4 regions of the Saccharopolyspora sp. 6V genome follow, and region 1 is predicted to be linked to each of the others. Evidence: riboswitches for the same ligand, from Rfam matches in the RefSeq annotation. Region 1 holds a riboswitch; each other region holds the start of a gene.
What was found. Region 1 has a riboswitch for cobalamin ahead of LCD35_RS08315 (hypothetical protein). Riboswitches for the same ligand answer to the same signal wherever they lie in the genome.

Region 1 (8,962 bases):
GGGTGGTCGAACTCGGGTTGCTCAGCACTCGGGTGGCGGGTGGTCGACCTGCGTACGTGGTCGGCGGCTCAGCGGCTTCGCCGCTGACAGGAGAGGGCCGAGACCCGCTTGGTCCTCGGGCGGTCAGGCCTCGGCCGGGGTGGTGGGGGTGAGCGCTCCCCGGCGTTCCAGCAGGCGGGTGCCCGCGCTGCCGGCCAAGCCCACCAGCACCAGCACCGCCCACGGCAGCCAGCGCATCCCCGGCTCGGCGAAGGCGTCCAGCAGCGCGCCCGCCAGCCAGCTGACCGCGGCCGCGACCAGGCTGGAGACCAGGTAGTAGAAGCCGTAGTAGGTGCCGGCGAGGCGTTCGCTGCCGACCGCGGGAAGCAGTTCCATCGCGAACGGGTTCGTCATCGCCTGCCCGACGGTGAACAGCACGATCGCGAGCACCACGGGCACGAACGCCAGCACCGTCCCGGCGATGCCGCCGACGGGCAGCCGTTCCGGCAGCACGGGTGCGGCCAGCAGGATCGGCACGAACGAGCCGCCCATGCAGGCCAGGCCGACCACGATGGACCGGCCGGAGCTCCACCGCGCCCGGCACCACTCGGTGATCCGCACCTGCCCGAACACGCCGATCAGCGTGGACACCCCGAACACGACGGCGATGGACCACGCCACCCCGGACACCCGCTGCGCCTCCAGCGGCAGCGTCAGGTAGAGCTGGTTGTAGAGCGCGAAGTACGCCGACAGCGCCAGGGTGAAGCCGAGGAACCGCCGGTTCAGCACCACTTCCCGCCAGCTGCCCAGCACGCTCTGGCGCTGCGGCTCGACCTCGCGGTGCGGCAGCACCAGCAGCTGCGCGCCGGTGAGCACCGCGAAGGCCACGCACGCCACCAGTGCGATGACCCGGAAGTCCACCGCCAGCAGTGCCGCGCCCAGCAGCGGCCCCACCAGGGTGCCCGCGTGCTGGAACACGTTGAACACGGCGAAGACCTCGGCGCGCCGCTCCCCCGCCTCGTGCATCAGGTAGGTCCGCACCGCCGGGTTGAACAGCGCCCCCGCCAGGCCGGTGAGGATCGCGGCGGCGAACAGGCCGGGCAGCGTGGTGAACACGGCGAACAGGCCGAACGACACCACGCGCAACGCGCAACCGGCGATGATCATCGGCCGGCAGCCGAGCCGGTCCGCCGCGGTGCCGCCGAGCAGGAACATGCCCTGCTGGCTCAGGTTCCGCACCCCGAGCACGAGCCCGACCACGGCGGCGCCGTAGCCGAGGTTCCCGCTCATGTACGCGGCCAGGAACGGCATCAGCATGTAGAAGCCGATGTTGATGCCGAACTGGTTGATCACCAGCAGCTTCGCCGCCGGGGACAACCGGGCGAACGCGGCGCGGTTCACGGCCGCACCTCGCAGACCGGGCATTCCGCCGGGCCGTCGGCTCGCCGGGCACACGGATCGACCACCTTGCGCGACCTCCTCCACGTCGTTCTGCTGTCCACTTCGGACGGCATGCCGTCCGCGTCCACCGGTTCGGCGGCGGGTTCCGGGAAGTCCTGCGCGGCGAGGAAGTCCGGGTCGTAGATCGTCCCCCAGTAGCGGTGCGGCCCGTCCGGGAACACCGCGGCCACCTGGTCCGCGCCGAGCTCCCGGGCGCACCAGGACGCCACCAGCGCTACCGCGCCGGTGCTCCAGCCGCCGGTGACGAACGCGCCGGCCCCGAGCCGGTGGCAGGCCGCGACGGACTCCGCCGCGCCGACCAGGTGCACCTCGTCGAACGCCGCGTAGTCCACGTTGCCGGGGTGGATGCTGCTGCCGAGGCCGCGCATCAGGCGCTTCGCCACCGGGTCGCCGAACACCGCGGACCCCGCCGCGTCCACCCCGACCAGCCGCACCCCGGGGGCGCGCTCGCGCAGCGCCCGCGCGATGCCGGCGCTGTGCCCGCCGGTGCCGACGCTGCACACCACGACCTGCGCGTCCGGCAGCTGGTCCAGCAGTTCGTGGCCGAGCGCGCGGTAGCCGGTGACGTTGTCCGGGTTGTTGTACTGGTCCGGCCAGTACGCCCCGGGCAGCTCGGCCAGCAGCTCCCGCACCCGGTCCAGCCGCGGGGGGTGCCAGCCGCCCACCGGGTGCGGGTCGCGCACCAGCTCCACCCGCACCCCGTGCGCGGTGAGCAGCGCGCGGGTCTGCCCGTCGAGCTCCGCGTCGGCGACCACGACGACCGGGTGGCCCAGCGCGGTCCCCACGTACGCCAAGCCGATGCCCAGGGTGCCGCTGGTGGACTCGACGACCGTCCCGCCGGGGCGCAGTTCTCCGCGGGCTCGGGCCGCGGTGAGCATGGCGTGCGCGGCGCGGGCTTTCATGCCGCCCGGCGCGGTGCTCTCCAGCTTCGCCCAGAAACCCGGGTGCGGGAACGCGATCGGCGCGGCGACCCGCAGCAGCGGGGTGCCTCCGATCAGGTCCAGGGGCGAGTCGCAGCGGGCGGGCGCGCGACCCGTCACCGCACGACCTCGGTGGCGCGGGCGGCCTCGTAGGTGTGGATCGTGGTGTCCTCGCCGGAGAGCCAGAAGAACGGGTAGGGCTCCGCCGACAGCGCGCGCACCGGGCCGCCGAGCAGTTCCCGCAGCACCGCGGATCCGGTCTGCGCGAACAGGGTCAGCGGCAGGTCGCGGGCGGCGCAAGTCGCGGCGATGTCGTCGAAGGTGCCGTTGCCGAGGACCATGCCGGACGCCAGCACCGCGTCCGCGCCGTCGATCGCGGCGGCGTGGTCGGTGCGGATCGGCTCGTCCCACTCGGTGCGGCCGCCCTTGAGGTCGCAGGGCACGTAGTCGAGGCCGCGGTCCCGCAGCGCGGCGAGCAGCGAGTTCACCACGCCGATCACCGCGACCCGGCCGCCATCGGGGACCGCGGTGATCGCGGCGACCGCGCGGGCGCGGGCGGTGGACTTGGCCAGCGAGTCGCCCGCCGGGATCACCACCTGCCGGGACAGCGGGTGCGCGGGGTGCGGGGTGAGCGCGGCGAGGTAGGCGTCCAGCGCCGCGACCCGCACCGGCAGCAGCGGGTGCCGCAGCAGCTCGGCCGCGGTGCGGCCCACGGCGGCGCGCACCGCGTCCTCGTCCAGGGCGCCGGGTTCGACGGCGCACGAGCCGACGGCGTCGGCGATCCGGACGCTGAGCACGGTGTTGGTGTAGCCGGTGCCGCGGCCGGTGTGCCGGGCGGCCTGCACGGTCAGGAACGCGACGGCGGCGGAGAGCTCCGCCGGGCCGTTCCCGCCCGCATCGCGGACGTGGCCGGACAGCGCGGACTCGACCAGCGAGTCCACGTAGGACTGATCAGTGGTGGTGGCAGGACGCACGTGTCTCCCCGAGCTGGAACCGGAACGGAACGCACAGCGGCGGGACGAACCCGCGGGGACGACTAGTGTCCGATGTGGACGGTTTGCCGGACTTCCCGGCGCGATGCGGCGATGCGCGACACCACGTACCTCCTCCGGGGCTCCGCGACCCCGCACGAATCGGCACGACGGTGCCAGTCTCCTGGCTCGCGGATCGGCACCGGCCTCCGGCCTTCCCGCCGGGGACCGGCAGTGGCTCGGGTGGAGGACGACTCCCCACTCACAGTGGCGGGACCGCGCCGGATTCGCACCGGCTTCCTGCACACCGTCGTTCGAACGGCTCAGAAGTTCGCAGCCCCGGTGGCCGATGTCAAGGCCGCGGCCACCGCCCGGAACCCGCACCGCGGTCGGCGGAACCGGTGTCGCCGCAGGTGGCGGACACCGGCGCACGCATCGCCGTTCGCGAATATGACATCGGCGACTCCGGCTCCCGCGCCCGGTGCTGCCACCTCACCGGACGCGGGATCACCGCGACCTCGCCGTGCGCCCGGCGGCTAGGCGGCGGGCCAGGAGGGGACGGCCGCGTCGAGGGCCCGCTCCACCAGCTCGCACGGGTCGGCGGTGGCACCGCTGGGGATCTTCGACTTCGCCGACACCGCCTGGTCCGAGTCGGCGGCCACGACCAGTTCGCAGGTGCCGTCGGCCTTCGGGTCACCGGAGTTCGCGCGCACCGCCGGGTGCCCGCCGATGGTCAGCTCGCCGAAGTCGGAGTACTCCTCGGCCGCGTCCTGGAAGTCCTGCAGCGACCGGTCCGCGACCACACCGACCTCCAGCCGCACGCTGTCCCGCGGGGTGCTCCAGGTGCACGCGCCCGCGCTCTCCTTGCCGCCCAGGTGGAATCCCAGCTCGTGCACCGTCTGCTCGGGCACCAGGTCGCAGGGCTTCTCCCCGCTCGCGTCCTTCGGGGAGTCGACCTGCACGCCGCCGCATCCCGCCAGCGACAGCGCGGCGACGACGGCCAAGCCGACCGAGCCGAGCCGAACCGCGCCGATGCGGGGCACCGCAACCTTCTCGTTCACACTCATCACGCCTGCCGTTGATCCGGTCCGGATCGGGTCGATCCGGAGAACTCGCGCCCTCCCCGCTGGACGCGCTGATCATGTCCCGTGCGTCCAGCGGGCGGCTCCGGCAGCAACGCGGTTTCGGCCGTAGCGCCCAAGAATCGAGCGACCGGCCCGGCGCACCGGCTGCCCCGAGCGGACCAGGACCACCGGCGCTCCCACCCCCGAAAACAGCCCCCGATGACGAGAACCCGCCAACTTCAGCGGGGGCGCGGCTCGACCCCGTTGACCACGTCGGCGGGCCGCTCCCCGGTCAGCACGGCGGCGAGCTTCGCGAACAACCTCCCGCGGAGGTTGTGGTAGGCGTCCCAGGTCACGCCCGCGGTGTGCGGATTGAGCAGCACGTCCGAGCGGCCCCGCAGCGGCGAGTCCGCGGGCAGCGGTTCCTGCTCGAACACGTCCAGCGCCGCGCCCGCCAGCTGCCCGGAATCCAGGGCCCGCACCAGCGCCCGCTCGTCCAGGACGCCGCCACGCCCCGCGTTGAGCACGTAGCCGCCGCGCCGCATCCGCGCCAGCAGCTCGTCACCGACCAGGCCGTGGGTGGCGGTGTTCAGCGGCAGGTGCAGGCTCAGCACGTCCGAGGCGGCCACCGCCTCGGCCAGCGGCAGGTACTCCCGGCCCGGCTCGGACGGCACCGGGTCGTGCACCACCACCCGGGCGCCGAAGCCGTCCAGGCGACGGGCCACCGCGCGCCCGATGTTGCCGAAGCCGAGGATGCCGACCGTCAGCGCCGCCAGGTCGCGGCCGCGCAACCCCTCCGGTCCCCAGCCGCCGGATTCCACCTTGCGGTGCCCGGCCGCGTAGTGCCGCAGCAGGTACAGCAGCGAACCGACCGTCCAGTCGGCGACCGCGTCGGCGTTGAACCCGGGCAGGTTCGCCACCGGGATGCCGCGCTCGGCCGCGGCGAGGTGGTCCACGCCGTCGAAGCCGACCGCGACGGACTGCACGAGCTCGCAGCGCGGCATCGCGTCCAGCAGCTCGGCGCCGATCCGCCGCTCCTTCTCCAGCGGGGCCAGCACGATCGTCGCGGTGGCCAGCGCGTCCAGGTGGGCGGCGGGGTCCTGCTCCGGCCCGATCTCGGTGATCCGCAGCCCGGGCAGGTCCGGCAGGTGCTCGCGCAACGACGCCTCGGTGATGTCGTTGAGGTCGTAGAAGCTGACGATGTGACCGGTCATGGTTCCTCTCTCGGGGTGTTCCGGGCGCGCGGAACCCGCTCCCCGCCGGTGGCGAGGAGCCGGGTTCCGCGTGGTGTCAGGAAGTGGCGGCCCAGATGCGCTGGAGCGCGGCGAGCATCCGCTCCTCGGAGCCCGCCAGGTGCGCGGTGAGCAGCGAGGTGGCGCGCGCCGCGTCGCCGTCGGCGATCGAGGACCGCAGCTGCTCGTGCGCGGTGCACACCGGGCCCAGGTCCTCGTCCTCGCTGTTGGTGACCGCGAGCATGCTGGCGAACAGCGGCTCGATCTGCAGCCAGATCGTCAGCAGCCTGCGGTTGCCGCTGGCCTCGTAGATGCCGCGGTGGAACCGCAGGTCGTGCTCGGCGAACTCGGCGGCCCGGGGCGGCGTGGCCGTCTCGGACATGCCGCGCAGCCCGCGGAGCATGCCCGTCTCCGAGCGCTGCTCGCCGAGACCGATGGCGCTGGTCACGGCGAGCGTCTCGATGGCCTGCCGGATCGCGTAGAGCTCGCGGACGTCCGCGGCGCTCAGCCCGACCACGTGCACCCCGCGGCGCTGCGGTTCGACCAGGTTCTCCAGCCGCAGCAGCTTCAGCGCGTCGCGGACCGGGCCCCGGCTGACGTCGAAGCTCTCCGCCACGGAGTCCTCGACGAGGTGCGTGCCCGGCGAGATCTCCCCGCGCACGATCCGGTCCCGGAGCGTGCGGGCCAGCCGCTCCCCGAGCGAATCCGCGCGGACGAGCGAGTCGGACATGCATCCTCCCTCGATCACATCGTCAACCGTGGACAATAGTGGTCGCCGCCAGCAGCTCGGTCACCTCGTGCCGGTGCGGCATGCCGCCCGCGCCCGTCCTGGTGACGCTGAGCGCGGCGGCCGCGGCGGCGACCCGGGCGGCTTCGGGCAGCGCGGCCCCTTCCGCGAGCAGCGCGCCGAGCGCCCCGGCGAAGGTGTCCCCGGCGCCGGTGGTGTCCACGGTGGACACCGGCACGGCGGGCACGCGCCCGAGCGAGCGGCCGTCGGCGGCGAGCTCCACTCCGCGCTCCCCGACCGTGACCAGCACCGACCGTCCGCCGGTGGACAGCGCGCGCGCCGCGGCGGCCGGGTCCCGCTCACCGGTGAGCTCGGCGGCCTCGTGCTCGTTGGGCACCAGCACGTCCACCGCGTCGAGCAGTGCGGCGGGGAACGCCCGCACCGGGGCCGGGGTGAGCACGACGGTGCGGCCGAGCCCGGCGGCTTCGACGAGCACCGGCACCGGAACCTCGCCTTGCAGCAGCAGCACGTCCGCGGTCGCGATCGCCGCCCCGTCCGCGGCGCTGAGCTCGGTGAACTCGTCGTTCGCGCCGCCGCAGAAGACGATCGTGTTCTCCCCGGCGGCGTCCACGGCGATATCGGCGGTGCCGGTCGGCGCCGAGGTGCGCAGCACGCCGGACAGGTCGAGCCCGTCGGCCGCCAGCCGCCGGGCGAGGAAGTCCGCTTCGCCGTCCGCGCCGACGCGCGCGCGGAAGTCGACGGTCGCGCCCATCCGGGCGGCCGCCACCGCCTGGTTCAGCCCCTTGCCGCCGGCGAAGCGGTCCCGGCCGAGGCCGCGCACCGTCTCCCCCGGCAGCGGCCTGCGCTCGACCCGGACCACGGTGTCCACGTTGGCGCTGCCGAGCACGCACACGCGCCCGCCGCGCTCAGCCATGGGCGGCGACCGCGCGTTCCAGTTCGGCGCGCCCGGCGGCGTCCACCGGGTCGAGCGCCATCCGGCTGGTGCCCGCCTCGACGCCCTGCAGCGCCAGGCCGGCCTTCATCCGCTCCGGGTCGCCGCGCACCGCGTCCACCGCGAGGTCGACGCCGTCCTGCGCCCGGGACACCGCGGCCGGGTCCCCGGCGGCGACGGCGCCGGCGGCCGCCACGAACGGCTTGGGCAGCACCGAGGCGACCCCGGAGACCACGCCGTCGATGCCGCGCGCGGTCACCTGCGCGATGTCCCGATCACCACCGGTGAAGATCTGGAAGTCCGCCGGGACCGCGTCCCGGTAGGCGGCGACCGCGTCCAGCGACTCACCGCTGATCTTGGCGCCGACGACCGCGGGCAGCGCCGCGATCCGGCCCAGCAGCTCCGGCCGGACGGCGTTGCCGGTGCGGTCGGTGAACAGGTACGCGTACACGTCGAGCCCGTCGGCGTCGGCGGTGGCGGACCGGAAGAACTCCACGATCGCCTCGTCCCCGGCGGGCAGGTAGTACGGGGTGAGCACCGCGACCGAGGTGGCCCCGAGCTCGCGGGCGTCGGCGATCAGCCCCCGCACCTGGAACGCGCTGGGCGCGCCGACGTGCACGACGACCCGCTTGCCGCGCAGCACTTCCAGGCTGAGCCGTGCGAGGTCGTGCCGCTCCCGCTCGGTCAGCGAGGGGAACTCGCCGGTGGTGCCGAGCACGAAAGCCCCGTCGGTGCCGGAGGCGGCGATGAACTCGAGGATGCGGCGCGAGGCCGCCAGGTCCACCGACCCGTCCGCGGCGAAGCCGACGGGGGCGGCGGTGAGGATGATCGGCCGGTTCGGCGCGGTCATGTCGGTCCTTTCGGGGTGGTCGGTCACAACAGGCTGGTTTCGAGGGCGGCGAGTTCGGCGAGGGTTCCGGGCGGCAGCGCGACGGAGGTACCGGCTTCGGCGCGGCTGCACCGTTCCAGGTCGCCGGGCACCAGCACCCCGTCGGCGCGCAGCGCGGCGGCGACCCGGCCGGTGGTCGCGGCGTAGGCGTCCCGCTCGCCGAACGCGCCCGGGTCGAGCGCGATGATCGTGACACCGCCGAGGCCCGCCGGGTCCTCGTCGGGTCCGCGCAGCCGCGCCAGGCCGCGCAGCGAGGCGGCGGACCCGTCGGCGTGCGCGAGGCCGCCGAGCAGCGCGGCGGCCAGGGCCAGCCCGTAGCCCTTGTGCCCGGCGAGCGCGCCACCGAGCGGGGTCAGCGTGCCGTCGGCGTAGAAGTCCTCCGGGTCGGTGCCCGGCAGGCCGTCCGCGGTCAGCACGGCGCCCTCCGGCAACGGATCACCGGTGCGCTTCGCGGCGTGCACCTTGCCCTCGGCGATGGTCGACATCGAACCGTCGAACACGATCGCGCCGTCGGCGGCGGGGACGCCGACCGACCACGGGTTGGTGTTGAGGAAGGGCCTGCCGCTGCCGCTCCCGAACGGCGCCATGCTGCCCACGCCGGGTCCGGCGGCGCCGACCTGCACGAGCGCGACGAGCCCGCGCGCGGCGAGCCGTTCGGCGTACTCGCCGAGGCGGCCGATGTGGGTGCTGCGGCGGACGGTGGCGGCGGCGACGCCGAGGCGTTCGGCGGCGACGGCGGCCTCCTCGGTGGCCAGCGCGGCGGCGTG
Region 2 (8,962 bases), on a different contig from region 1:
TCCAGTTCACCCGGGTCGAGGTGGTCCTGCTCGACGATCCCGGCGGCCGCGACCGCCTCCCGGATCCGGTCCGGCAGCTCGGGGAGCGAGCCTTCGAGGTCGTCGGAGTTCGTCCACAGCACCTCCGCGCCGTCCTCGGCGAATTCGAGGCCGCAGCACGGTCCGTCGAAGTTGTGCGCCAGGCTGAGCGCCGCCCCGCCGGTGCGGGACAGGGCGAGCGCGGCGGATTCGAGCCCGCCCTGCTCGTTCGAGACCGAGTCGGTGTGCCCCGCGTCGTCGAACACGAAGGTCCACCCGCCGATCCGCCCGGCCAGCAGCGCGGAGGCGCAGTCGGTCTCGCCGAGCGCGGTGCGCGGCAGCGAGGAGTGCTCGTCGGCCCGCTCCTCGGGGAGCGTGCAGGGGCGCGCGTGCGCGAGCCGCGCCCCGAGCGCTTCCAGCGCTTCGCGCGGCTGGAGGTCGCGCACCAGGTGCACGATCTGGTGCGGGTCCTCCGCGCCGAGTTCGGTGATCCACGCGGGGCGGCCCCCGGAATCCAGTGCTGCGGCGGGGAAGGCGGGTTCGGGCATCGTCGTCTCCAGTCGGTTCGGTTCTTCTCGGCACCTTGCCCCAGGGCACCGACAATTCCGTCCCGGTACGGTCAGGTGGAGGTCTTCGCCGTGTGCGCGGACTTCCGGCTCCAAGCGTGTCCCGCTCTCCGGAATGGCCGGACTGCAGATTTCGTCCACAGTGGACGAAAGAGTCGGGGGGAGTCTCCCCGGATCCGGATCCCCGGTCGCGGCACCACCCGCTGCGCTTCCACCCGCTGCGCTTCCCACCATTGCGCGACCACCCGCTGCGCTTCCACCCGCTGCGCTTCCCACCATTGCGCGACCACCCGCTGCGGAACCCGCCGACGCGCCCCGGAACCGCGCGAGGGGAACGCGGGGCGCGGGCGCTCAGGTCAGCGCCACCGCCAGCAGCGGAGCCGCCCGCAGGTCGTCCATCGTCCACGTCACCCCGGCCAGCGCGCAGCCGATGCGGGTCACCGCGGCCTCGTCGGTCTCGCCCGGCTCCAGGTGGGCGCGCTCCACGATGCCGGCGGCCGCGGCGGCGGCGCGCACCTCGGCCGGTGGTTCGGCGGTCTCGTGATCGAGGTCGTCGGAAGTCGTGCGGTACGCGCGCGAACCGTCCACCGCGTAGTCGAGGCTGAGCAACCCGCTGATGTTGGCGTGCAACGTCACCGCCGGGCCGCCGGACGCGGAGAGGGCTTCCGCCGGTGCTCGCGGGACGGGCCGCGGGACCTCCGGCTCCTGCAGCGCGGACCAGTCCCCGGTGCGCATCCCGTCGAGCAGTGCGCGCATCGTGTCCAGGCCGCCGACCTGGAAGGTGGTGTCCGCGTCGTCGAAGACCAGTGTCCAGCCGCCGATGCGGGTCGCCAGCAGCACCGACAGGCACTGCGGATCGCCGAGCGCCGCGCGCGGCAGCGAGGTGAACTCGTCCGGCCGCTGTTCGGGCAGCGTGCACGCCGCGGCGGAACCCGGGTCCGCGCCGAGCACCTCCAGCGCCCGCGCCGGTTCCAGGTCGCGCACCAGGTGCGCGGTGTGGTTCGGACCCGGCACGTCCAGTTCGGACAGCCAGATCGGATAACCGGTGGCGTCCAGGGTTCCAGGTGGGAAACCGGGCGTGGGCATGGCGGCTCCTCGTCGTCGTCGGCGGGTGCCGGTGAGTCTGCCCGGTGCGGTGGCGGCCGCCGCGGTTCCGCGCGCTCCCCGCTGCCGAACGCGGGAATCCCCTCGCCCGCTCGCCCAACGGGTGCTGCACCGTTCTCCGGAGGAGACCGGGCGGGCCGCTCCGCCGCGCGCGGGCGGTGGGCGACGGCACCGCGACCCGCGGTGACGGGATGCCGAGCGGTTCACACTTCCTTGACAAGGCACGACGCAGGCTGAAAAGTTGACGAGTCGTTCCAATGCGACGGTGTGCAGGAAACCGGTGCGAATCCGGTGCGGTCCCGCCACTGTGAACGGGGAGCCGCGTCCACCAGCGCCACTGTCGGGCAGCCGATGGGAAGGCCGGGCGCGACGTCGATCCGCGAGCCAGGAGACTGGCACCGTCGTACCGATTCGCACGGGGTCGCGGAGCCCCGGAGGAGGTACGCAGTGCACCCGGATTCGCCGCACACGCCCGGTTTCCCCGCTGTTCCCGAACCGGCCCGCGCCGCGTGAGCGGCGTGATCGGCCGCAGGCGGCTGCTCGCGGGCGTGGCCGGAGCGATCGCCGCGGTCCCCCTCGTCTCCTGCGCCGGCGGTTCCGGGGCGAGCGCGGGCAGGCTGCGGCTGGCGTTCCCCGCCGGTGGCGCCACCGAATCGCTCGACCCGCACACCGGTTCGCTGTTCGTCGACCAGGCCCGCGCGAAGGCGCTGTTCGACACGCTCGTCGGCTACGCCGACGACATGAGCGTGGTGCCGCGGCTCGCCGAGAGCTGGCAGCCCGACCCGACCGGTACCCGGTGGCGGATCCGGTTGCGCCCGGCCGAATTCCACGACGGCAGGCCGGTGACCGCCGAGGACGTGCTGTTCACCTACCGGCGCATCGCCGACGACGCCACCGCGGCCCAGTCCGCTTCGCACTTCGCCGACGTCGACTTCGGCGCCAGCCGGGCGATCTCGGCGACCGAACTGGAACTCGTGCTGGGCGCGCCGAACTTCGAGTTCCCGTCGGCGTGGGGCGCGCCCGCCACCGAGATCGTGCCCGCGGGCACCACCGACTTCACCGCGCCCGTCGGCTCCGGCCCGTTCCGGTTCGTCTCCTTCGAACCCGGTGGGACCGCCGTGTTCGCCCGCTTCGACCGGCACTGGTCCGGGCCCGCGACCCCGGCCGAGCTGGAATTCGTGCCCATGGAGCAGGAGAGCGCCCGGGTCAACGCGCTGCTGTCCGGGCAGGTCGACTACGCGCACGACGTGAGCGCCAACTCGGTGCGGCTGCTGGAGCAGGGCGGCCGGGCGCGGGTGCACTCGGCGCCGTTCGGCACCATGCAGGCCCTGCTGCTGAAGGTGGACCGGCCGCCGTTCTCCGATCCGCGGCTGGTGCGGGCGGTGCGCGTCGGCCTGGACCGGCAGGCGCTGCTGGACATCGCGCTCAGCGGGCAGGGCAGGCTCGGCAACGACCTGTTCGGCGCCGGGCTGAAGTACTACCCGCCGGACCTGCCCGCGCCCGCGCGCGACGTCGACGCCGCCCGCGCGCTGCTGCGCGAAGCCGGGGCAGACGGGCTGAGCTGGCAGCTGCAGACCAGCTCCGTCGACCCCTACTTCGAATCCGCCGCCAGCCTCATCGCCCAGCAGCTCGGCGAGACGGGGATGCGCGTGTCGCCGCGGATCGGGCCGGCCGAAACGTACTTCTCCGACATCAAGGAGCACGGCGTCGCCTCGCTGTCCCGGACCGCGGCGCTGCCGGTGCCGACGTTCCTCGGGCAGCGCATGACCTCGGACGCGGGGAGCAACAACTACACCGGGTACCGCTCCGCCGAGTTCGACGAGCTCTACGGGCGGGCGCTGGCCACCGCCGACGACGCCCGCCGAGCCGACCTGCTGGTGCGCGCGCAGCGGCTCGCCCGGGAGAACAGCGGCAACGTGGTGTGGGGCTTCAGCGGCTGGAACGTCGCCACCGCCACCTCCGTGGCCGGGGTGCGGGGCGCGCCGCCGAACTCGCTGGACTGGGCCCGCTTCGATCGGGTGAGCGTGGGTTGATCGCGCCCGCCGCGCGGGCGTCCGCCGCGGTGCTGCCCCGGCTCGGCGTGGCGCTGGTGCAGATCGCCGCGGTCGCCGTCGGCGTGTTCGCGCTGACCGCGCTGCTGCCCGGCGACACCGCGCAGGTCGTGCTCGGCGAGCACGCCGACACCGGACAGGTGGAGGTGCTGCGGCGGCGGCTCGGGCTCGACCAGCCGTGGGGGACGCGGTTCGCGCAGTGGGCCGGCGGGGTGCTGCACGGCGACCTCGGCACCTCGCTGCGCACCGGCAGGCCCGTCCTCGACGAGATCACCCGCAACGCCGCCACCACCGCGCTGCTCACCGCGCTGACGCTGCTGGTGGTGCTGCCGCTGGCCGGGTGGCTCGGCGTGCGCAGCGGGCTGCGCGCCGGGAGCCGGTTCGACCGGGCGGTGAACTCGGTGGTGGTGCTGCTGAACTCGGTGCCCGAGTTCGCGCTGGCGCTGCTGCTCGTCGGCGTGTTCGCGGTGCGGGCCGGCTGGCTGCCGGCCACCGCGGGCGGGCTGTCCGGGTGGTCGCTGGTGACGCAGCCCGCGGTGCTGGTGCTGCCCGTCGGCGTGCTCGCCGCGAAGCAGCTCAGCGCGCTCGCCCGCCAAGTCCGCACCGGTGTGGTCACCGCGAACGGCGCCGAGTACGCCACCCACGTGCGCCGCGCCGGTCTCGGCGAGCGCGACGTGGTGCTGCGGCACGTGCTGCCGAACACCATCGGGCCGGTGCTGCAGCAGCTGGCGCGCACCGTGGACGGGCTGCTCGGCGGCGTCGTCGTGGTGGAGGCGCTGTTCGCGCTCGGCGGGATCGGCTCCGGATTCGTGGAAGCGGTCAAGGCCCGCGATTTGCCGGTGGTGCAGGGCTACGCGCTGCTGTTCGCGGCGATCACCATCGGCATCAACCTGGTCATCGACCTGGTGGCGCGGCGGTTCCGGGCGGGTGCGCGGTGAGCCGCGCCGCCGGGTGGCTGCTGCTCGGGGTGCCGCTGCTGGCGGCGCTGGCCGGGCCGGTGCTCGCCGGGCTGCTGCCGGGCGGCGGATCGGTGCGGGCCGCGAACGTCCCGCTGCTGCCGCCCGGGGCGGACCACCCGCTGGGCACCGACGTGCTCGGGCGGGACGTGCTGGCCCTCGCGCTGCACGGCGGGGGTTCGGTGCTGGTGCTGGCGGGCGGCGCGCTGGTGCTGACCTACCTGGTGGGGGTGCCGCTGGCGCTCGCCGCCGTCGGGCAGCCCCACCGGTGGGTCGACCGGTGGCTGACCCGCGGACTGGACCTGGTGCTGGCGCTGCCCGGGTTGCTGGTGCTCATGGTGCTGGCCGCGACCGGCACTCGGACCGGGGCGGCGCTCGTCGTCGCCGTCGCGCTGCTGCAGCTGCCCGCGGTGGTGCGGATCGTGCGCAGTGCGGCGCTCGGCGCCCGGCGGCGCGGCGTGGTGGAAGCCATGGCGCTGCAAGGGGAATCGTGGTGGCGGGTGCACTTCGGTTACGTCGGGCGCGGCGTGCTCGGGCCCGTCGCGGTGGACGCGGGCGGGCGGCTGAGCCTGGTGCTGTACCTGGTGGCCTCGGCGAACTTCCTCGGCCTCGGGATCGACCCGGCCACCGCGGACTGGGCGGTGCTGGTGGAGCGCAACCAGGAGGCGCTGTTCCTGCAGCCGTGCGCGGTGCTGGTGCCCGCGGGCCTGCTCGTGGCGCTGTGCACCGGCCTCAACCTGCTCGTGGACCGGTACCTGGTCACCGGGGGACCCGCTCGGCGCTGAACCGGCCGCGGTCGAGCCGCACGCCCAGCGCCACCAGCGCGGTCAGCGCGATCGCGACCACCAGCGGCAGCCGCGCCGAGGCGGCGGTGGCAGCGCCGGCGAACGCGGTGCCCGCCGACCCGGCGGTGATCTTCAACGCGCCGGTCCAGACGAAGACCTGCCCGCGCGCCGCGTCCGGTGCGTGCTCGCTGCGCGCGGCGAGCGTCGCGGCGAAGAAGTAGCCGTTGGCGATCCCAGCGCCCGCGTAGGCAGCGGCGGCGAACCCGAACGACGGTGCCGACGCGATCAGCACCAGCGCGGCCACCACCACCGCCGCCGACCGGACCACCAGGCGATCCGCCTCGCCGGACGGCGGCCGCACCAGCACCCCCGCCGAGCCCGCCAGGTTCCCCAGCCCGTAGGCCGCGGTCAGTACACCGGCCGCGGCACCACCGGTGCTCACCACCGCCGCCACCGGCAGCACCGCCACCCCGAACGCGACCGCCGTGGTCAGCAGCAGCATCCGCCGCAGCGGCCCGGAAGCGAGCATCAGCAACAGCGTGCGGGCCGGGGGCGGCACCGCACCCGGGCTCGCCGGCGGCGGCGCCGCGGGCAGCAGCAGCACGAACCCGGCTGCGACGACCGCCCCACCGGTCAGCACCAGGGCCGCCACCAGCGGCGAGCTCCACGCCGCGACCGCCGCGACGACCGTCGGCCCCACCGTGCCGCCGATGCCGTAGGTCGCGACGTCCCAGCCCTGTGCCCGGCGCTGCGCGGTGCGGCCGGTCCCGGCGATCGCGGGCAGCCTGCTGCTGATGCCCCCGGTCAGCAGCGGCCCCAGCGAGCCGGCCGCCACCAGCAGCACGGCGGGCATCGGCGCGGGCGCCACCGGCAGCAGCAGCACCGCCGCCGCGAGCGCGGCACCGTGCGCGGCGCTGGCGGCGGCGATCACCCGCCGCCCGTCGCGCGCGGTGTCCAGCACCCGGGCGACGAACGGGCCGAGCAGGTGCGGCGCGGTGGTGCAGGCGCCGAGCGCGCCCGCCAGCCACCCGGGGCCACCGGTGTCGTGCACCAGCAGCACGACGGCCACCACCGCACCCCCGTCCGAGGTGCGGGCCAGCGTCGCGGCCACCGCGTAGCGGGCGAGCCCGCCCCGGACGGCCGTGGTCAACGTCGCAGGTCGAGCAGGTCGACGAGCCGCGCCACCTCCGCGCGCTCCGCGGTCGGGAGGCCCAGCACCGGGCGCGGCAGGTTCGGGTGCGCGACGAGCCCGAGCTCCTCGGCGATCGCGGACACCACGCGCAGGCTGCCGCACCGGCCGAACAGCTCCCACAGCGGCGCCAACCGGTCCGATTCCGCGGTCGCCGCGGCGGCATCCCCGGCGAACGCGGGGCGCGCGATCGCCGCCGCGGCCTCCGGCACCGTCCCGGCCAGCACCGAGTACCAGGCCCGGCACCCGGCGAGGATGCCCTCGGCGGCCAGCGGATCACCGGCGACCCCGATCGTCACCGGCTCCGGCAGCAGGCCGCGCAACCGGGAGACGCGGTCCACCGGCTCCGGCACCCCGGGGATCTTGACCGAGGCGACGTTCGGCAGCGCCGCGATCAGCGCGTGCAGCTCGTCGGTGAACGTGACGTGCGTGGTCCCCGGGTTGTCGTACACCACCAGCGGGACCGACAGCGCCGCGGTGACGTCCGCGTAGAGCCCGAACACCTCCTCGTCGGTCAGCGCCTGGTACGACACCGGGGCGAGCAGCACGCCCGCCGCCCCGGCCTCCTGCGCGTCCTCGGCCAGCGCCAGCACCTCGCGGGTGCGCAGCGCGCCGATGCCGACGAGCACCGGGACGTCCCCGGCGTGCCGCACGGCGAGCCGCGCGACCCGGGCGCGCTCCGCCCGGTCCAGGTACGGGTAGCTGCCGGTGGAGCCGAGCGCGGTGATCGAGTCGACGGGGGCGGTGGCGAGCCGTTCGACGAGCCCCGCGAACGCGGCTTCGTCGACGCCTCGGTCGGTGACGGGGGTCAGCGGGAACGCGCTGAGTCCGGTGAACATGCGTCCTCCTCGGAGGTCAGGCCGGCAGCGCGGCGTCGAGCGCGCCGCGCAGGTCGGCGATGAGGTCGTCGGCGTCCTCCAGCCCGACTGCGAGCCGCAGGTGGCCGTAGCGCTGGAACTGCTCGGGGTAGTGCTCGTCGCCGCCGCGCGCCCCGGCCGCGACGTGCACGATCAGCGACTCGTCGTGCCCCAGCGACACCGCCGAGGTGATCACCCGCAGCGCGGCCGTGAACCGGTTCTGCACCGCCGGATCGCCGTCCAGCGCGAACGCCAGCACCGCCCCGCAGCCGCGGCCGCCGAACTGCCGCGCCGCGAGCTCGTGCTGCGGGTGCCCGGGCAGCCCGGGGTAGGCGACGAACGCGATCCGCGGCTCGGCGTCCAGGAATTCGGCGATGCGCTGCGCGTTCGCCAGGTGCTGGCGCAGCCGCAGCGGCAACGTCACCGACCCCCGCATGATCAGCCAGGCGTTGAACGGGGCGAGCACGCCGCCGACGTCGACGCCCGCGTCCGCCCGGATCCGCGCGACGAGTTCGCGGGAACCGATGACCGCGCCGCCCATGGCGTCGCCGTGCCCGTTGATGAACTTCGTCAGCGAGTGCACCACCAGGTCCGCCCCGTCGGCGAGCGGCCGGTACAGCGGCGGCGGGGTGAACGTGCCGTCCACGCTCAGCAGTGACCCCGCCGCTTGCGCGATCTCGGCGACCGCTGCGATGTCGGTGACCGCGGTCGTCGGGTTGGCGATGGTCTCCACGTGCACGAGCCGGGTCGCAGGGCGCATCGCCGCGCGCACCGCGTCCAGGTCGGTGGTGTCGACGAACGTGGCCTCGATGCCGTAGCGGCTCGGCAGCAGCTCCGCGAACAACCGCCACACCGCCTCGTAGGTCACCGCCGAAACGACCACGTGGTCGCCCGCGCGCAAGTGCGTGAAGAACACGGCGTGCAGCGCGGCGACCCCGCTGGCGAACACCAGCGCCGACTCGCCGCCGTCCATCGCGGCGAGCTTCGCTTCCAGCGCGTGCTGGTTGACGTTGCCGTTGCGGGCGTAGATCCGGGTGTTCGGGTCCGACCAGGACAGCTGCGACGGGTCCTCCGGCAGCAGGTAGGAGTTGGCCAGCACCAGCGGGGTGCGCAGCGCCCCCGAGGCGTCGGTGGCGTTGCCGCCGTGCACCGCCCACGTCGCGTCGGAGACGGTGGCCGGATCGTGCTTGTCGGGCATCAGCTTCCCTTCGTCGTGCGCAGCAGCGCGCCGAGGTCGGCGGCGAACTCCGCCGCCCGCCGCGGGGTGATCGTCGAGGAGGTCACGCGCAGCGCCCCCGCACCGCGTCCGGTGACCGCGAACCCGGAGCCGCCGCGCACCGCCCAGCCGCGCGCGGCGAGCTCCCGGACGAGCCGTTCTTCCCGCCGTCCCACCGGGATCCACGCGTTGAGCCCGTCCCCGGCGGGCAGCTCCACGC
Region 3 (8,962 bases), on a different contig from region 1:
GTGCGCATCGCCGAGGTGCCCCACACCGACAGGCCCACCGAGCGCGGGTACTCGCCGGTGTCGGCGAGGTAGCGCTCGATCAGCGAATCGGCGATGGCGTGCCCGGTCTCCCAGGCGAGCCTGCTCGGCACCGCCTTCGGGTCCACCGAGTAGAAGTTCCGGCCCGTCGGCAGCACGTTGATCAGGCCGCGCAGCGGGGAACCGCTCGGGCCCGCGGGCACGTAGCCGCCGTCGAGGGCGTGCAGCGTCGCGGTCATCTCGTCGGTGGTGGCGTCCAGCCGCGGCACCACCTCGGTGACGGCGAACTCCAGCACCCGCACCACGTCGTCCGGCGCGTCGCCCAGCACCGAGCGGCACACCTCGACGACCGCGCCGAGCTCCCAGCCGCGCTCCTCCAGGCCCGCGACGAGCGCGTGCGCGGAGGTCTCCACGTCGTCCACGGTGCCGCGGGCGACGCTGCCGTCCTCCAGCATGCCCAGCGCCTCGCGCAGGCCGGGCAGCGCACCGCTCTGCCCGCCCCACACCTGGCGGGCGCGCAGCATCGCCAGCACCAGGTTCACCCGCGCCTCCCCGGTCGGGGCGGCGCCGAGGACGTGCAGGCCGTCGCGGATCTGCGCGTCCTTGATCTCGCACAGCCAGCCGTCGACGTGCAGCAGCATGTCGTCGAACTCGGCCTCGTGCGGGCGCTCGTCCAGGCCGAGGTCGTGGTCGAGCTTCGCGGCTTGCATCAACGTCCAGATCTGGCTGCGGATCGCGGGCAGCTTCGCCGGGTCCATCGCCGAGATCTGCGCGTGCTCGTCGAGCAGCTGCTCCAGCTTCGCGATGTCGCCGTAGCTCTCCGCGCGCGCCATCGGCGGCACCAGGTGGTCCACCAGCGTCGCGTGCACCCGGCGCTTCGCCTGGGTGCCCTCGCCCGGGTCGTTGACCAGGAACGGGTACACCAGCGGCAGGTCGGCCAGCGCCGCGTCCGGTGCGCAGGACGCCGACATGCCCGCGGTCTTGCCGGGCAGCCACTCCAGGTTGCCGTGCTTGCCGAGGTGCACCATCGCGTGCGCGCCGAACTCGTCGGTCATCCAGCGGTAGGCGGCCAGGTAGTGGTGGCTCGGCGGCAGGTCCGGGTCGTGGTAGATCGCGATCGGGTTCTCGCCGAACCCGCGCGGCGGCTGCACGACCACGACCACGTTCCCGGCGCGCAGCGCGGCCACCACGATCTCGCCGTCCGGGTCGTGCGAGCGGTCCACGAACTGCTCGCCCGGCGGCGGGCCCCAGTGCTGCTCGACGCTCTCCCGCAGGTCCTGCGGCAGCGTGGCGAACCAGTCGGCGTAGCGCTTCGCGGGGATGCGCACCGGGTTGCCGGACAGCTGCTCCTCGGTCAGCCAGTCCGGGTCCTGGCCACCGGCGGCGATCAGCGCGTGCACCAGCGCGTCGCCGTCCTGCGCGGCCACGCCGGGCAGCGCGTCCGGGCCGTCCGCCGGGCCGATGTCGTAGCCGGCCTCGCGCAGCCGCCGCAGCAGGCCCACCGCGCTCGCCGGGGTGTCCAGGCCGACGGCGTTGCCGATCCGGGAGTGCTTCGTCGGGTACGCCGAGAGCATCAGCACCAGCCGCTTGTCCGCGGCGGGCACGTGCCGCAGCCGCGCGTGCTTCACCGCGATCCCGGCGACGCGGGCCGCGCGCTCCGGGTCGGCGACGTACACCGGGAGGCCCTCGGCGTCGTTCTCCTTGAACGAGAACGGCACCGTGATCAGGCGGCCGTCGAACTCGGGCACCGCGACCTGGGTGGCCATGTCCAGCGGGGACAGGCCCTCGTCGTTGTCCTCCCACGCCTCGCGGCTGGAGGTCAGGGTGAGGCCCTGCAGGATCGGCACGTCCAGCGCGGCGAGCGCGCCCACGTCCCACGCCTCGTCGTCGCCACCGGCGGAGGCCGTCGCGGGCTTCGTGCCGCCCGCGGCCAGCACCGTCACGATCAGCGCGTCCGCCTCGCGCAACGTGTCCAGCAGGCCCGCTTCGGGGGCGCGCAGCGAGGCGCAGAACACCGGCAGCGCCTGGCCGCCCGCGTCCTCGATCGCCTCGGACAGGGCGTGCGCGAACGCGGTGTTGCCCGCCATGTGGTGCGCGCGGTAGTAGAGCACCGCGACCTTCGGGCCTTCGGTCCGGCGCGGGGTGCGCTCCAGCAGGCCCCACTTCGGCGTCTCCACCGGCGGTTCGAAGCCGTGGCCGGTGAGCAGCACCGTGTCGGACAGGAAGTTGAACAGCTGCGCCAGGTTCTCCGGCCCGCCCTGCGCGAGGTAGCCGTGCGCCTGCGAGCAGACGCCGCCGGGCACCGTGGAGCACTCCATCAGCTCGGCGTCCGGGGCCTGCTCACCGCCGAGCACCACGACCGGGCGCGGTCCGGCGAGCAGCGCGTCCAAGCCCTCCTCCCACGCGCGGCGGCCGCCGAGCAGCCGCACCACCACGAGGTCGGCGCCCTCCAGCAGCGGCGGCAGGTCGTCCACGCCGAGCCGAGCCGGGTTGCCGAGGCGGAAGTCCGCACCGCTGGCGCGTGCGCTGAGCAGATCGGTGTCCGATGTGGACAGCAGCAGGATCATGCGGCACGCTCCCGGCTGAGCAGGGACGCGGGCGTGCGGACAGGACGCATGGTCAACCTTCCTCGGGGTCCTCGCCCCGGAGTCGTCGGCACCCGGTGTGGCACCGGGCGGTGGCGGCGCCGGAGTGTCCTGGCTCCCGGATCGGCGCTCGCTCCGGCCTTCCCACCCGCGCGGCGCGCGGGCAGTGGCCTCGTACTCGGAGTCCGCTCCCCGGTGACAGTGGCGGGACCGCGCCGGACTCGCACCGGCTTCCTCCGCACGTCGCCGCCGACAACTCTCCGCAACGGGGCGATCGTTCGTCAAGTGGCCGATCGTGCGCACGCGGGAGAGATCCCGCACTCGGCCGGTCCGGCCGCCCGGTGAGGCGCATCGCGTTTTGCGGACGCGATCCGGGCGGGACGTAGTATCGACGGTCGCCGGTGCGCCCCCGAGTCCGCGCACCCCGGACAGCGGCGCCGTGCGCTGCGAGTTCCGGACCAGACCACGATCGACGAGAGCGGGGACGAGCGTGCCGCGACGAGCCGGACCCGACGCGTGCCCCGGCGCGCTGCGGGTGCACGAGGCCGCCGACGGGGGACTGGCCCGCGTCCGGGTGCCCGGCGGGCGGCTCGCGGCGCGGCAGGTGCGGGCGCTGGCGACCGCGGCCGCGCTGGGTGACGGCGGCTGGGAACTCACCTCGCGGGCGAACGTCCAGGTCCGCGGCCTGTCCGCGGCGGCGGTGCCGGAGTTCGCCGACCTGCTCGGCGCGGCCGGACTGCTGCCGTCGCCGACGCACGAGCGGGTGCGCAACGTCGTCGCCTCGCCGCGCACCCGCCCGGGGGCGCTGGACGTGCGCGCGGTGGCGGTGGAACTGGACGAGCGGCTGCGCGCCGACCCGGAGCTGGCGGAGCTGCCCGGCCGGTTCCTGTTCACCGCGGACGACGGCGGCGGCGAGGTGACCGCGCTGGGCGCGGACGTCGCGCTGCACCCGGCGGACGGCTCGGTTGCGGTGCTGCTCGCCGGGGCCGACCTCGGGCTGCGGGTGCCCGCGGCCGACGCGGCCCGCGCCGCGGTGCTCGCGGCCGCCGCGTTCCTCGCGGAGCGGGACCGGCTGGGTGCGGAGAGCTGGCGGCTCGCGGAACTGCCCGGCGGCGCGGAGCGGATCGCCGGCCGCGTCCGGGAGGAATTCCCCTGCACCCCGGCGGAATCCGTGGTCACGCCCGGTGATCCGGTGCGCACGCACGCCGAGCTGGGCGTGCTGGCCCGCGACGACGACCGGGTCGACCTCGCCCTCGGCGCACCGCTGGGACGGCTGGACGCCGCGCAGATCGCGGTGCTCGCCGCGCAGACCGAAGAGATCGCCGCCCGGACCGCCGCACCGCACCCGCTGCGGCTCACGCCGTGGCGCGCGCTGCTGCTCACCGACGTCCCCGCGGCCGAGGCGCCGCGCAGGCTCGCCGAGCTGGCCGCCGCCGGGTTCCTCACCGACTCGGGCGCGCCGCTGGCCGGGGTGACCGCCTGCACGGGCAGCCCCGGCTGCGCGAAGTCCCTCGCCGACGTGCGCGCCGACGCGCTGCGCACCACCCGGCCCGGCCCGCTGCCGGTGCACTGGGCGGGTTGCGCGCGCCGCTGCGGCCGACCGGCCGGGCCAGGAGTGGAAGTGCTGGCCACCGAGGCCGGCTACGAGGTCGGCGGCCGTGCCGCCGGCGATACGTCCGCCGCGCTCGACGCGGCACGGAGGGCAGTGTGAACACCGCAGACAGCACCGGCGGCTACGAGTACGTGCGCGACGGCGCGGAGATCTACCGCCGTTCGTTCGCCACGATCCGCGCTGAAGCGGAACTCGACGGCATGCCACCGGAAGTCGCCCAGGTCGCCGTCCGCATGATCCACGCCTGCGGCATGGTGGACCTGGTCCGCGACATCGCCTGGTCGCCGCGCGCGGTGCTCGCCGCCCGCGAGGCGCTGCGCGGTGGCGCACCGGTGTTCTGCGACGCCGCCATGGTCGCCGCGGGCGTCACCCGGGGCAGGCTGCCCGCCGACAACGACATCCTCTGCACCCTCGGTGACGAGCGGGTCCTCGGCCTCGCCGCGGAACTCGGCACGACCCGCAGTGCGGCCGCGATGGAGCTGTGGCGGGACCGGCTGGACGGGTCCGTGGTGGCCGTCGGCAACGCGCCGACCGCGCTGTTCCGGCTGCTGGAGATGGTCGACGCGGGCGCGGGCAGGCCCGCCGCCGTGCTCGGGCTGCCCGTCGGGTTCATCGGCGCCGCCGAATCGAAGCAGGCCCTGGCCGACCACCCGGCGCTGGAGCACCTGGTGGTGCACGGCCGCCGCGGCGGCAGCGCGATGGCCGTGGCCGCCATCAACGCGATCGCGAGCGAACAGGAGTGAGCAGCACCGTGGAGCAGGCAGGCAGGTTGTTCGGCGTCGGGCTCGGCCCGGGAGATCCGGAGCTGGTGACGGTCAAGGCCGCCCGGCTGATCGGCGAAGCCGACGTGATCGCCTACCACAGCGCCCGGCACGGCCGCAGCATCGCGCGTTCCGTCGCCGCCCCGTACCTGCGGGACGGCCAGGTCGAGGAACCGCTGGTGTACCCGGTGACGACCGAGACCACCGACCACCCGGGCGGCTACCAGGGCGCCATCGACGAGTTCTACGCCGACGCGGCCGAACGCCTCGCCGCGCACCTGGCCGCGGGCCGCACCGTGGCGCTGCTGTGCGAGGGCGACCCGTTCTTCTACGGCTCCTACATGCACATGCACAAGCGGCTGGTGGGCCGGTTCGAGGTGGCCGCGATCCCCGGCGTGACCTCGGTGAGCGGGGCGGCGGCGATGCTCGGCAGGCCGCTGGCGGAACGCGACGAGGTGCTGACGGTGCTGCCCGGCACGCTCGACCCGGACGTGCTCGCCGAGAAGCTGGCGGGCACCGACGCGGCGGCGGTCATGAAGCTGGGCCGCACCTTCGACGGGGTGAAGGCGGCGTTCGAGAAGGCGGGCCGGCTCGACGAGGCCTACTTCGTGGAGCGCGCCACCACCGACCGGCAGCGGTTGCTGCCGCTGGGCGAGGTGGATCCGGCGTCGGTGCCGTACTTCTCGCTGGCGCTGCTGCCGAGCCCGGTGAACGCGGACAGCCCGCTGAACCTGACCGACGCGTCCGGGGTACCCGTTTCCGCTGCGGCGCAACGGGAAACTCCCGAGCCCGCGCCGACGGCGAGCACCGGCGAGGTCGTGGTCGTCGGCCTCGGCCCGGCCGGTCCGCAGTGGACCACGCCGGAGGCGCACACCGCCGTCGCCGCCGCCGACGACCTCGTCGGCTACGGCCCCTACCTGGACCGGTTGCCGACGAACCCGCGGCAGCGCAAGCACGCCTCGGACAACCGGGTGGAGGCCGAGCGCGCCGAGTTCGCCCTGGACCTGGCGCGGCGCGGATCCCGCGTCGTCGTGGTGTCCTCGGGCGATCCGGGCGTGTTCGCGATGGCCAGCGCCGTGCTGGAGGTCGCCACCGAGGAGCGGTTCGCGGAGGTGCCGGTGCGGGTGCTGCCCGGCCTCACCGCGGCGCAGGCGGTGGCGAGCCGGATCGGCGCGCCGCTGGGCCACGACTACTGCGTGCTGTCCCTGTCGGACCGGTTGAAGCCGTGGGAGGTCATCGTCGAGCGGCTGGCCGCGGCGGCGAGGGCCGACCTGGCGATGGCCATCTACAACCCGGCCTCGCGCAGCCGCACCTGGCAGGTCGGCGCCGCCCGCGACGTGCTGCTGGAGCACCGCTCCCCGGAGACGCCGGTGGTGATCGGCCGCGACGTGGGCGGGCCGCAGGAGTCGGTGCGGGTGGTGCCGCTCGGCGAACTCGATCCGTCCGATGTGGACATGCGCTGCCTGCTGCTGATCGGCTCGTCCACCACGCGCTCGGTCGGCGGGACGGTGTTCACGCCGCGCCGCTACCCGGCGTGACGCAGCCGTTCCACAGCGGCGGCCACGGTCCCCACCACGGGCACCGGTGGTTCCGGCGGCCGCCGCACCAGCACCACCGCGACGCCCAGCAGCCGGGCCGCATCCAGCTTCGGACGGGTCATCGGGCCGCCGCTGTCCTTGGTGACCAGCACGTCGATGCGGTGCTCGCGCAGCAGCGCCACCTCGTCGTCGAACGCGAACGGGCCGCGGGCCAGCAGCAGCTCGGTGCGCGGCGGCAGCGGCGGTTCCGGTGGGTCCACGGCGCGCACCAGGAACCGCAGGTCCAGGTGCGCGAACCGGTGCACGCCCTGGCGCCCGGTGCTGAGGAAGATCCGCTCGCCCAGGCCGGGCAGCGCGGCGGCGGCCTCGTCCAGCGAATCCACCAGGTGCCAGTGCGGTTCCGGTTCCCAGCCGGGTCTGCGCAGCACCAGCAGCGGCAGGCCCGCCAGTGCGCAGGCGAGCACCGCGTTCGAGGTCATGGCGGCGGCGAACGGGTGCGTCGCGTCCACCACCTCGTCGATGCGTTCGGCGCGCAGCCACGCGGCGAGGCCCTCGGCACCGCCGAAACCGCCGATCCGCACCTCGCCCTCGGGCAGCCGCGGGTCGCGCACCCGGCCCGCCAGCGAGGAGATCACGTGCACCGCCGGTTCGCCGCCGAGCCGGGCGGCGAGCTCGCGGGCCTCCGCGGTGCCGCCGAGCACCAGCACTCGCCGCACCTCGACCATGCGGCCAGCCTAGGCGGTGCGCTATGACCGGCCAGGCGCTGCGCTACGGCTGGACGACCGGCGCCTGCGCCACGGCGTCCACCGCCGCCGCCTACACGGCGCTGCTCACCGGCGGGTTCCCCGATCCGGTGGGCATCGTGCTGCCGAAGGGGCACCGCCCCGAGTTCGCCCTCGCCAAGGAACGCCTCGGCGCCGGGTCGGCGATGGCGGCGATCGTCAAGGACGCCGGGGACGACCCGGACGTGACGCACGGCGCGCTGGTGTCGGCCACGGTCCGCCCCGCCGAACCCGGCGCCGGGGTGGTGTTCCGCGCCGGTCCGGGCGTGGGCACCGTGACGAAACCGGGCCTGCCGCTGCCGGTGGGCGAACCGGCGATCAACCCGGTGCCGCGCGAACTCATCCGCGGCGTCGTGCGGCAGGTCGCCGCCGAGCACGGCGGCAGCGGGGACGTGGTCGTGGAGATCTCCGTGGAGAAAGGGGAGGAACTGGCGCGGCGCACCTGGAACCCGCGCCTCGGCATCCTCGGCGGCCTGTCCATCCTCGGCACGACCGGCGTGGTGGTGCCGTACTCGTGCTCGGCGTGGATCGACAGCATCCGCCGCGGCGTGGACGTGGCCCGGGCCGCCGGGCTGGAGCACGTCGCCGGCTGCACCGGCAGCACCTCGGAGAAGCACGTCGACCGCACCTACGGCCTCGCGCCGGAGGCGATGCTGGACATGGGCGACTTCGCGGGCGCGGTGCTCAAGTACCTGCGGCGCCACCCGGTGCCCCGGCTGACGATCGCGGGCGGCATCGGCAAGCTCGCCAAGCTCGCCGACGGGCATCTGGACCTGCATTCGAAGCGGTCGCAGGTGAACTTCGCGCTGCTGGCCGGGATCGTGCGCGACGCGGGCGCCTCCGCCGAGTTCGCCGAGAGCATTCGCGGCGCCAACACCGCGCTGGACGCGCTCACCCGCTGCCAGGCCGAGGACATCCCGCTCGGCGACCTCGTCGCCGCCCGCTCCCGCGACTTCTGCCTGACCACCCTCCAGGGTGCCCCGATCGACGTCGAGGTCCTGGTCATCGACCGCGCGGGCACCCTCGTCGGCCACGCCCCGTTCCGCTGACCAGCGCCTACCGCATCGAGCGCCGGGCGGCTTCGGCGAAATCGGGGACGACTTCGCCGCGCTGTGCCAGCAACGAGTCGATCGTCTCGGGCGGCCTGCGCCTGGCGAGCACGGCGTCCCGCAGGCATTGCGAGATCAACTCCGGATCTTCGTCGAGCAGGTCCACCAGGAACGCGTCGGGATGTGTGGCCGCAACGCCGTGTTCCCTCAGATCGCGGGGCCGGAAAATCGTCCAGGTTCGCGGTGACGGTGACCTCAGCGCCGCCGTGCACCGCTGCGGCGAGCACGTGTCGATCCTCAGGCGCGTTGGCGAGCACGGGCATCAACCACTCGTAGTCGGTGACCTCGGCCTGCGGGAAGGCGGTGCGCATCGCACCAGCGGGACGCATCCGATCCGGGGGCGGAGCGCGTCGCGGGAGGTGATCGGGAACGGGATGTCCCGGGGGTCAGGAGGGCAGGCCGAGGGCGGCGGTGGTGACCGCATCGGGGTGCCCGGCCTGCCGCCAGTGCACGCGGGCCGGGAGGCCGAGGAGGGGGCCGTGCGGGTCGAATCCGCTCGCGCGGTAGGCGACGGCCTCGTCGTGGGAGTACACGATCACGACGTCGACGACGCCGGA
Region 4 (3,586 bases), on a different contig from region 1:
CGCCCGCCCGCCCCCCCCCCCCCCCCCCCCCCCCCCCCACGGCTCCCCCTCAGGAGCAGGATTCGGGCTGCACCCGCAGCACGTCGTCGTCCTTGCCGACACCGGTGAACGAGTAGTCGTCGACCGGCGTGGCCACGCCGTCGCGCACCTCGTAGGCGACCCGGGAACCGTCGTAGGAGGGCTCCGTCGTCTGGCTCTCGTTCGACGCGGCCAAGGTGATCAGGACCCGGCCGTCCGAGCCCGCGGGCGCGCACTCGTAGCCGAGGCGGGCACCGATCCCGCCGCCTTCGTTGATCTTCAGCGGCTCGCCGTCCTGCGTCTTCAGCTCGCGCGGCGCGCCATCGGCACCCAGGTCCCACACGCTGAACCAGGTGGTGTTCGCGCCGACGGACTCCGTCACCAGCAGTTCCTGCCTGCCGTCGCCGTTCACGTCCAGCACCCGCATCGGCTGGGTGCCGAAGGACGGGTCGCCGGTCAGCACGGCCTCGGTCGTACGACCGTCCACAGTGAACTTGAGCGACTGCTTCGCCCCGTCCCCGATGGCGGACAGCTGCGCGGTGTCCGGAGTTCCGTCCCCGTTCAAGTCCACAACGGACGTCTCGCTCGAGTCAGCGGCGGCGATCCCTGCCGGCACCAGCGCCATCGCCGCCACGGCCAGCGCACCGATGCCCACACCCGCCCGAATACCGCTCTTCACCACAGCCGGTTCCTCCCGATCGCTTCGTCGCACCGGGACGGAAGAAATCCGTCCCGCCCCCTCACCTGTTCACAAGACGCACCACCGCGCGGCAGGTTGCCCGCGGCTCGAAAAACCTTCCGGCGGTCGTCGCGGCGCCCGGGTGATCCGGACGGCAGGGCCTTGTCTTCCCGCCAGAAGCAAGTAGCCTCCGAAGTGCTGGTGGTTCGCACAGCCCTGCGAAAGCGGGGGTGCGCGAGGCAAGAGGGAACCCGGTGGAAATCCGGGACTGCCCCGCAGCGGTGAGTGGGAACGAACGCCGTCACCGGTCGCCACGACCGGTCACAGCACTGAGCGCGAGCTCGGGAAGCGACGGCCAGTAGAAGACCCCGGTTCCACCGGGAAGCGCCCACGAGTCCGAAGACCTGCCGCCGGTGCGCGCGTCCTGCGTGACGCGCGCTGTTGCGAGGTCTCGCGGGAAGACCTGGACGAACGAGCCGCCGCGTGCGGCCACGTGTGCCCGGATCCTGCCCGCTCGACCTCGCAGAACTGCCGTCCAGCTCGCGAGGAGAGAGCGTTGACCAGCACAATCGGATCCACCGTGCTCGGGTTCCCCCGGATCGGTCCGAACCGGGAACTCAAGCGGGCGTTGGAGAGCTACTGGAAGTCCCGCACCGGCGAAGCGGAACTGCGCGAAGTCGCGCGCACGCTGCGCACCGACACGTGGCGTTCGCTGCGCGACGCCGGGCTGGACTCGGTGCCGGGAAACACCTTTTCCTACTACGACCAGGTCCTCGACGCCGCCGTCACCTTCGGCGCGGTCCCGCCGCGCTTCGCCGAACTGGGCCTGAACCCGCTCGACACGTACTTCGCGATGGCCCGCGGCGTGGAATCCGCGCCACCGCTGGAGATGACGAAGTGGTTCGACACCAACTACCACTACATCGTCCCGGAGATCGGCCCGGACACCGAGTTCCGGCTGTCCGACCAGACCGTCGTCGACCAGTACCACGAGGCCGCTGAGCTGGGCATCAAGACCCGCCCGGTCGTCGTCGGACCGCTGACGTTCCTGCTGCTGTCCAAACCGCAGGACGGCGCGCCCGCCTCGTTCCGCCCGCTGGACAAGGTCGACGAGCTCGTCACCGCCTACGCCGAACTGCTCGGCGAGCTGCACCGGGCCGGGGTCGAATGGGTGCAGCTGGACGAGCCCGCGTTCACCGCGGACCGCTCGCAGGCCGACCTGGACGCGCTGCGCGCCGCCTACCAGCGGCTCGGCGAGCTCTCGGAACGGCCGAAGATCCTGGTCGCGTCCTACTTCGGCGACCTCGGGGACGCGCTGGGCGTGCTCGCCTCCTCCCCCGTCGAAGCCGTCGGCGTGGACCTCGTCGCCGGGCAGCGCACCGTGGACGAACTCCCGTCGGTGCCCGGGCTGCGGGAGAAGACGCTCGTCGCGGGCCTCGTCGACGGGCGCAACATCTGGCGCACCGACCTGGACAAGGCGCTCACCACCGCCGCCACCCTGCTCGGCCTCGCCGGGGAGGTCGCCGTCAGCACCTCCTGCTCGCTGCTGCACGTGCCCTACGACGTCGACGCGGAAACCGACCTCGACCCGCAGGTCGCGTCCTGGCTGGCGTTCGCCGCGCAGAAGGTCGGCGAGGTCGTCGTCCTCGACCGCGCGCTGCACCAGGGCCGCGACACCGTCGCCGAGCAGCTCGACGACGCGCGGCGGCGCATCGCCGACCGCGCCGGAGCCGACCGGGTGCGCAACAACCGGGTGCAGGCGCGGCTCACCTCGCTCAAACCCGAGCACGCCCAGCGCGGTGACTACGCGAACCGGCTCGCCGCACAGCGCAAGTCGCTGCGGCTGCCGCCGCTGCCGACGACCACCATCGGCTCGTTCCCGCAGACCACCGACGTGCGCAAGGCCCGCGCCGCGTTGCGCTCCGGAAGCATCGACCACGCCACCTACAAGCAGCGGATGCGCGACGAGATCGAACGCGTCATCCGGCTGCAGGAAGACCTCGGACTCGACGTGCTCGTGCACGGCGAACCCGAGCGCAACGACATGGTGCAGTACTTCTCGGAACACATGGACGGGTTCGCCAGCACGCACAACGGCTGGGTGCAGTCCTACGGTTCGCGCTGCGTCCGGCCACCGATCCTCTACGGCGACGTGTCCCGGCCCGAGCCGATCACCGTGGAATGGGCCAAGTACGCGCAGAAACTCACCGCCAAGCCGGTGAAGGGCATGCTGACCGGGCCCGTCACCATCCTCGCCTGGTCCTTCGTGCGCGACGACCAGCCGCTCGGCATCACCGCCGAGCAGGTCGCGCTCGCCATCCGGGACGAGGTCAAGGACCTGGAGAACGCGGGCATCCGGGTGATCCAGGTCGACGAGCCCGCGCTGCGCGAACTGCTGCCGCTGCGCTCCTCGCAGCACCAGGAGTACCTGGACTGGGCGGTGCGCTCGTTCCGGCTCGCCACCTCCGGGATCGCCGAATCCACCCAGATCCACACCCACCTGTGCTATTCGGAGTTCGGCGACGTCATCAACGCCATCGTCGACCTGGACGCCGACGTCACCAGCATCGAAGCCGCCCGGTCCCGGATGGAGGTCCTGGACGACCTCAACGCCGTCGGGTTCGGCCGCGGCGTCGGACCCGGTGTGTACGACATCCACTCGCCCCGGGTCCCGGAAGCCGGGGAGGTCACCGACCTGCTGAAGGCCGCGCTCGCCGCGGTGCCCGCCGAGCGGCTGTGGGTGAACCCCGACTGCGGCCTCAAGACCCGCGGCTACGCCGAGGTCGAGACCGCGCTCAAGAACGTGATCAGCGCTACGGCGGCCGTGCGCCCGGCTGCCGGCTGATCCCGAAGCCGGGGGTGGGTGGTCGCTCTTCCCACCACTGCCCA

Region 2: another riboswitch for cobalamin. It lies ahead of LCD35_RS17605 (ABC transporter substrate-binding protein); the one in region 1 lies ahead of LCD35_RS08315 (hypothetical protein).
Region 3: another riboswitch for cobalamin. It lies ahead of cobN (cobaltochelatase subunit CobN); the one in region 1 lies ahead of LCD35_RS08315 (hypothetical protein).
Region 4: another riboswitch for cobalamin. It lies ahead of metE (5-methyltetrahydropteroyltriglutamate--homocysteine S-methyltransferase); the one in region 1 lies ahead of LCD35_RS08315 (hypothetical protein).

Annotation. Positions count from the first base shown of each region.
Region 1 covers NZ_JAIUKB010000036.1:39,488-48,449, reverse strand. Annotated here, with positions in the region: gene LCD35_RS08325 (MFS transporter) at 124-1,380, opposite strand; gene LCD35_RS08320 (PLP-dependent cysteine synthase family protein) at 1,377-2,480, opposite strand; gene LCD35_RS08315 (hypothetical protein) at 2,477-3,334, opposite strand; cobalamin riboswitch at 3,488-3,673, opposite strand; gene LCD35_RS08310 (DUF3558 family protein) at 3,868-4,392, opposite strand; gene LCD35_RS08305 (2-hydroxyacid dehydrogenase) at 4,635-5,609, opposite strand; gene LCD35_RS08300 (GntR family transcriptional regulator) at 5,686-6,357, opposite strand; gene LCD35_RS08295 (ribokinase) at 6,380-7,288, opposite strand; gene LCD35_RS08290 (dihydrodipicolinate synthase family protein) at 7,281-8,156, opposite strand; gene LCD35_RS08285 (Ldh family oxidoreductase) at 8,180-8,962, opposite strand, start outside.
Region 2 covers NZ_JAIUKB010000086.1:21,280-30,241, reverse strand. Annotated here, with positions in the region: gene LCD35_RS17615 (hypothetical protein) at 1-566, opposite strand, end outside; gene LCD35_RS17610 (hypothetical protein) at 936-1,670, opposite strand; cobalamin riboswitch at 1,937-2,104, shown strand; gene LCD35_RS17605 (ABC transporter substrate-binding protein) at 2,198-3,721, shown strand; gene LCD35_RS17600 (ABC transporter permease) at 3,718-4,677, shown strand; gene LCD35_RS17595 (ABC transporter permease) at 4,674-5,480, shown strand; gene LCD35_RS17590 (MFS transporter) at 5,455-6,630, opposite strand; gene LCD35_RS17585 (dihydrodipicolinate synthase family protein) at 6,627-7,508, opposite strand; gene LCD35_RS17580 (PLP-dependent aspartate aminotransferase family protein) at 7,525-8,724, opposite strand; gene LCD35_RS17575 (aminotransferase class I/II-fold pyridoxal phosphate-dependent enzyme) at 8,724-8,962, opposite strand, start outside.
Region 3 covers NZ_JAIUKB010000203.1:1,169-10,130, forward strand. Annotated here, with positions in the region: gene cobN (cobaltochelatase subunit CobN) at 1-2,585, opposite strand, end outside; cobalamin riboswitch at 2,708-2,840, opposite strand; gene cobG (precorrin-3B synthase) at 3,094-4,314, shown strand; gene LCD35_RS29010 (precorrin-8X methylmutase) at 4,311-4,958, shown strand; gene LCD35_RS29015 (precorrin-2 C(20)-methyltransferase) at 4,967-6,514, shown strand; gene LCD35_RS29020 (cobalt-precorrin-6A reductase) at 6,502-7,239, opposite strand; gene LCD35_RS29025 (cobalt-precorrin-5B (C(1))-methyltransferase) at 7,263-8,345, shown strand; gene LCD35_RS29030 (hypothetical protein) at 8,353-8,511, opposite strand; partial or broken gene LCD35_RS29035 (hypothetical protein) at 8,792-8,962, opposite strand, start outside.
Region 4 covers NZ_JAIUKB010000048.1:70-3,655, reverse strand. Annotated here, with positions in the region: gene LCD35_RS10640 (VCBS repeat-containing protein) at 50-697, opposite strand; cobalamin riboswitch at 883-1,124, shown strand; gene metE (5-methyltetrahydropteroyltriglutamate--homocysteine S-methyltransferase) at 1,254-3,542, shown strand.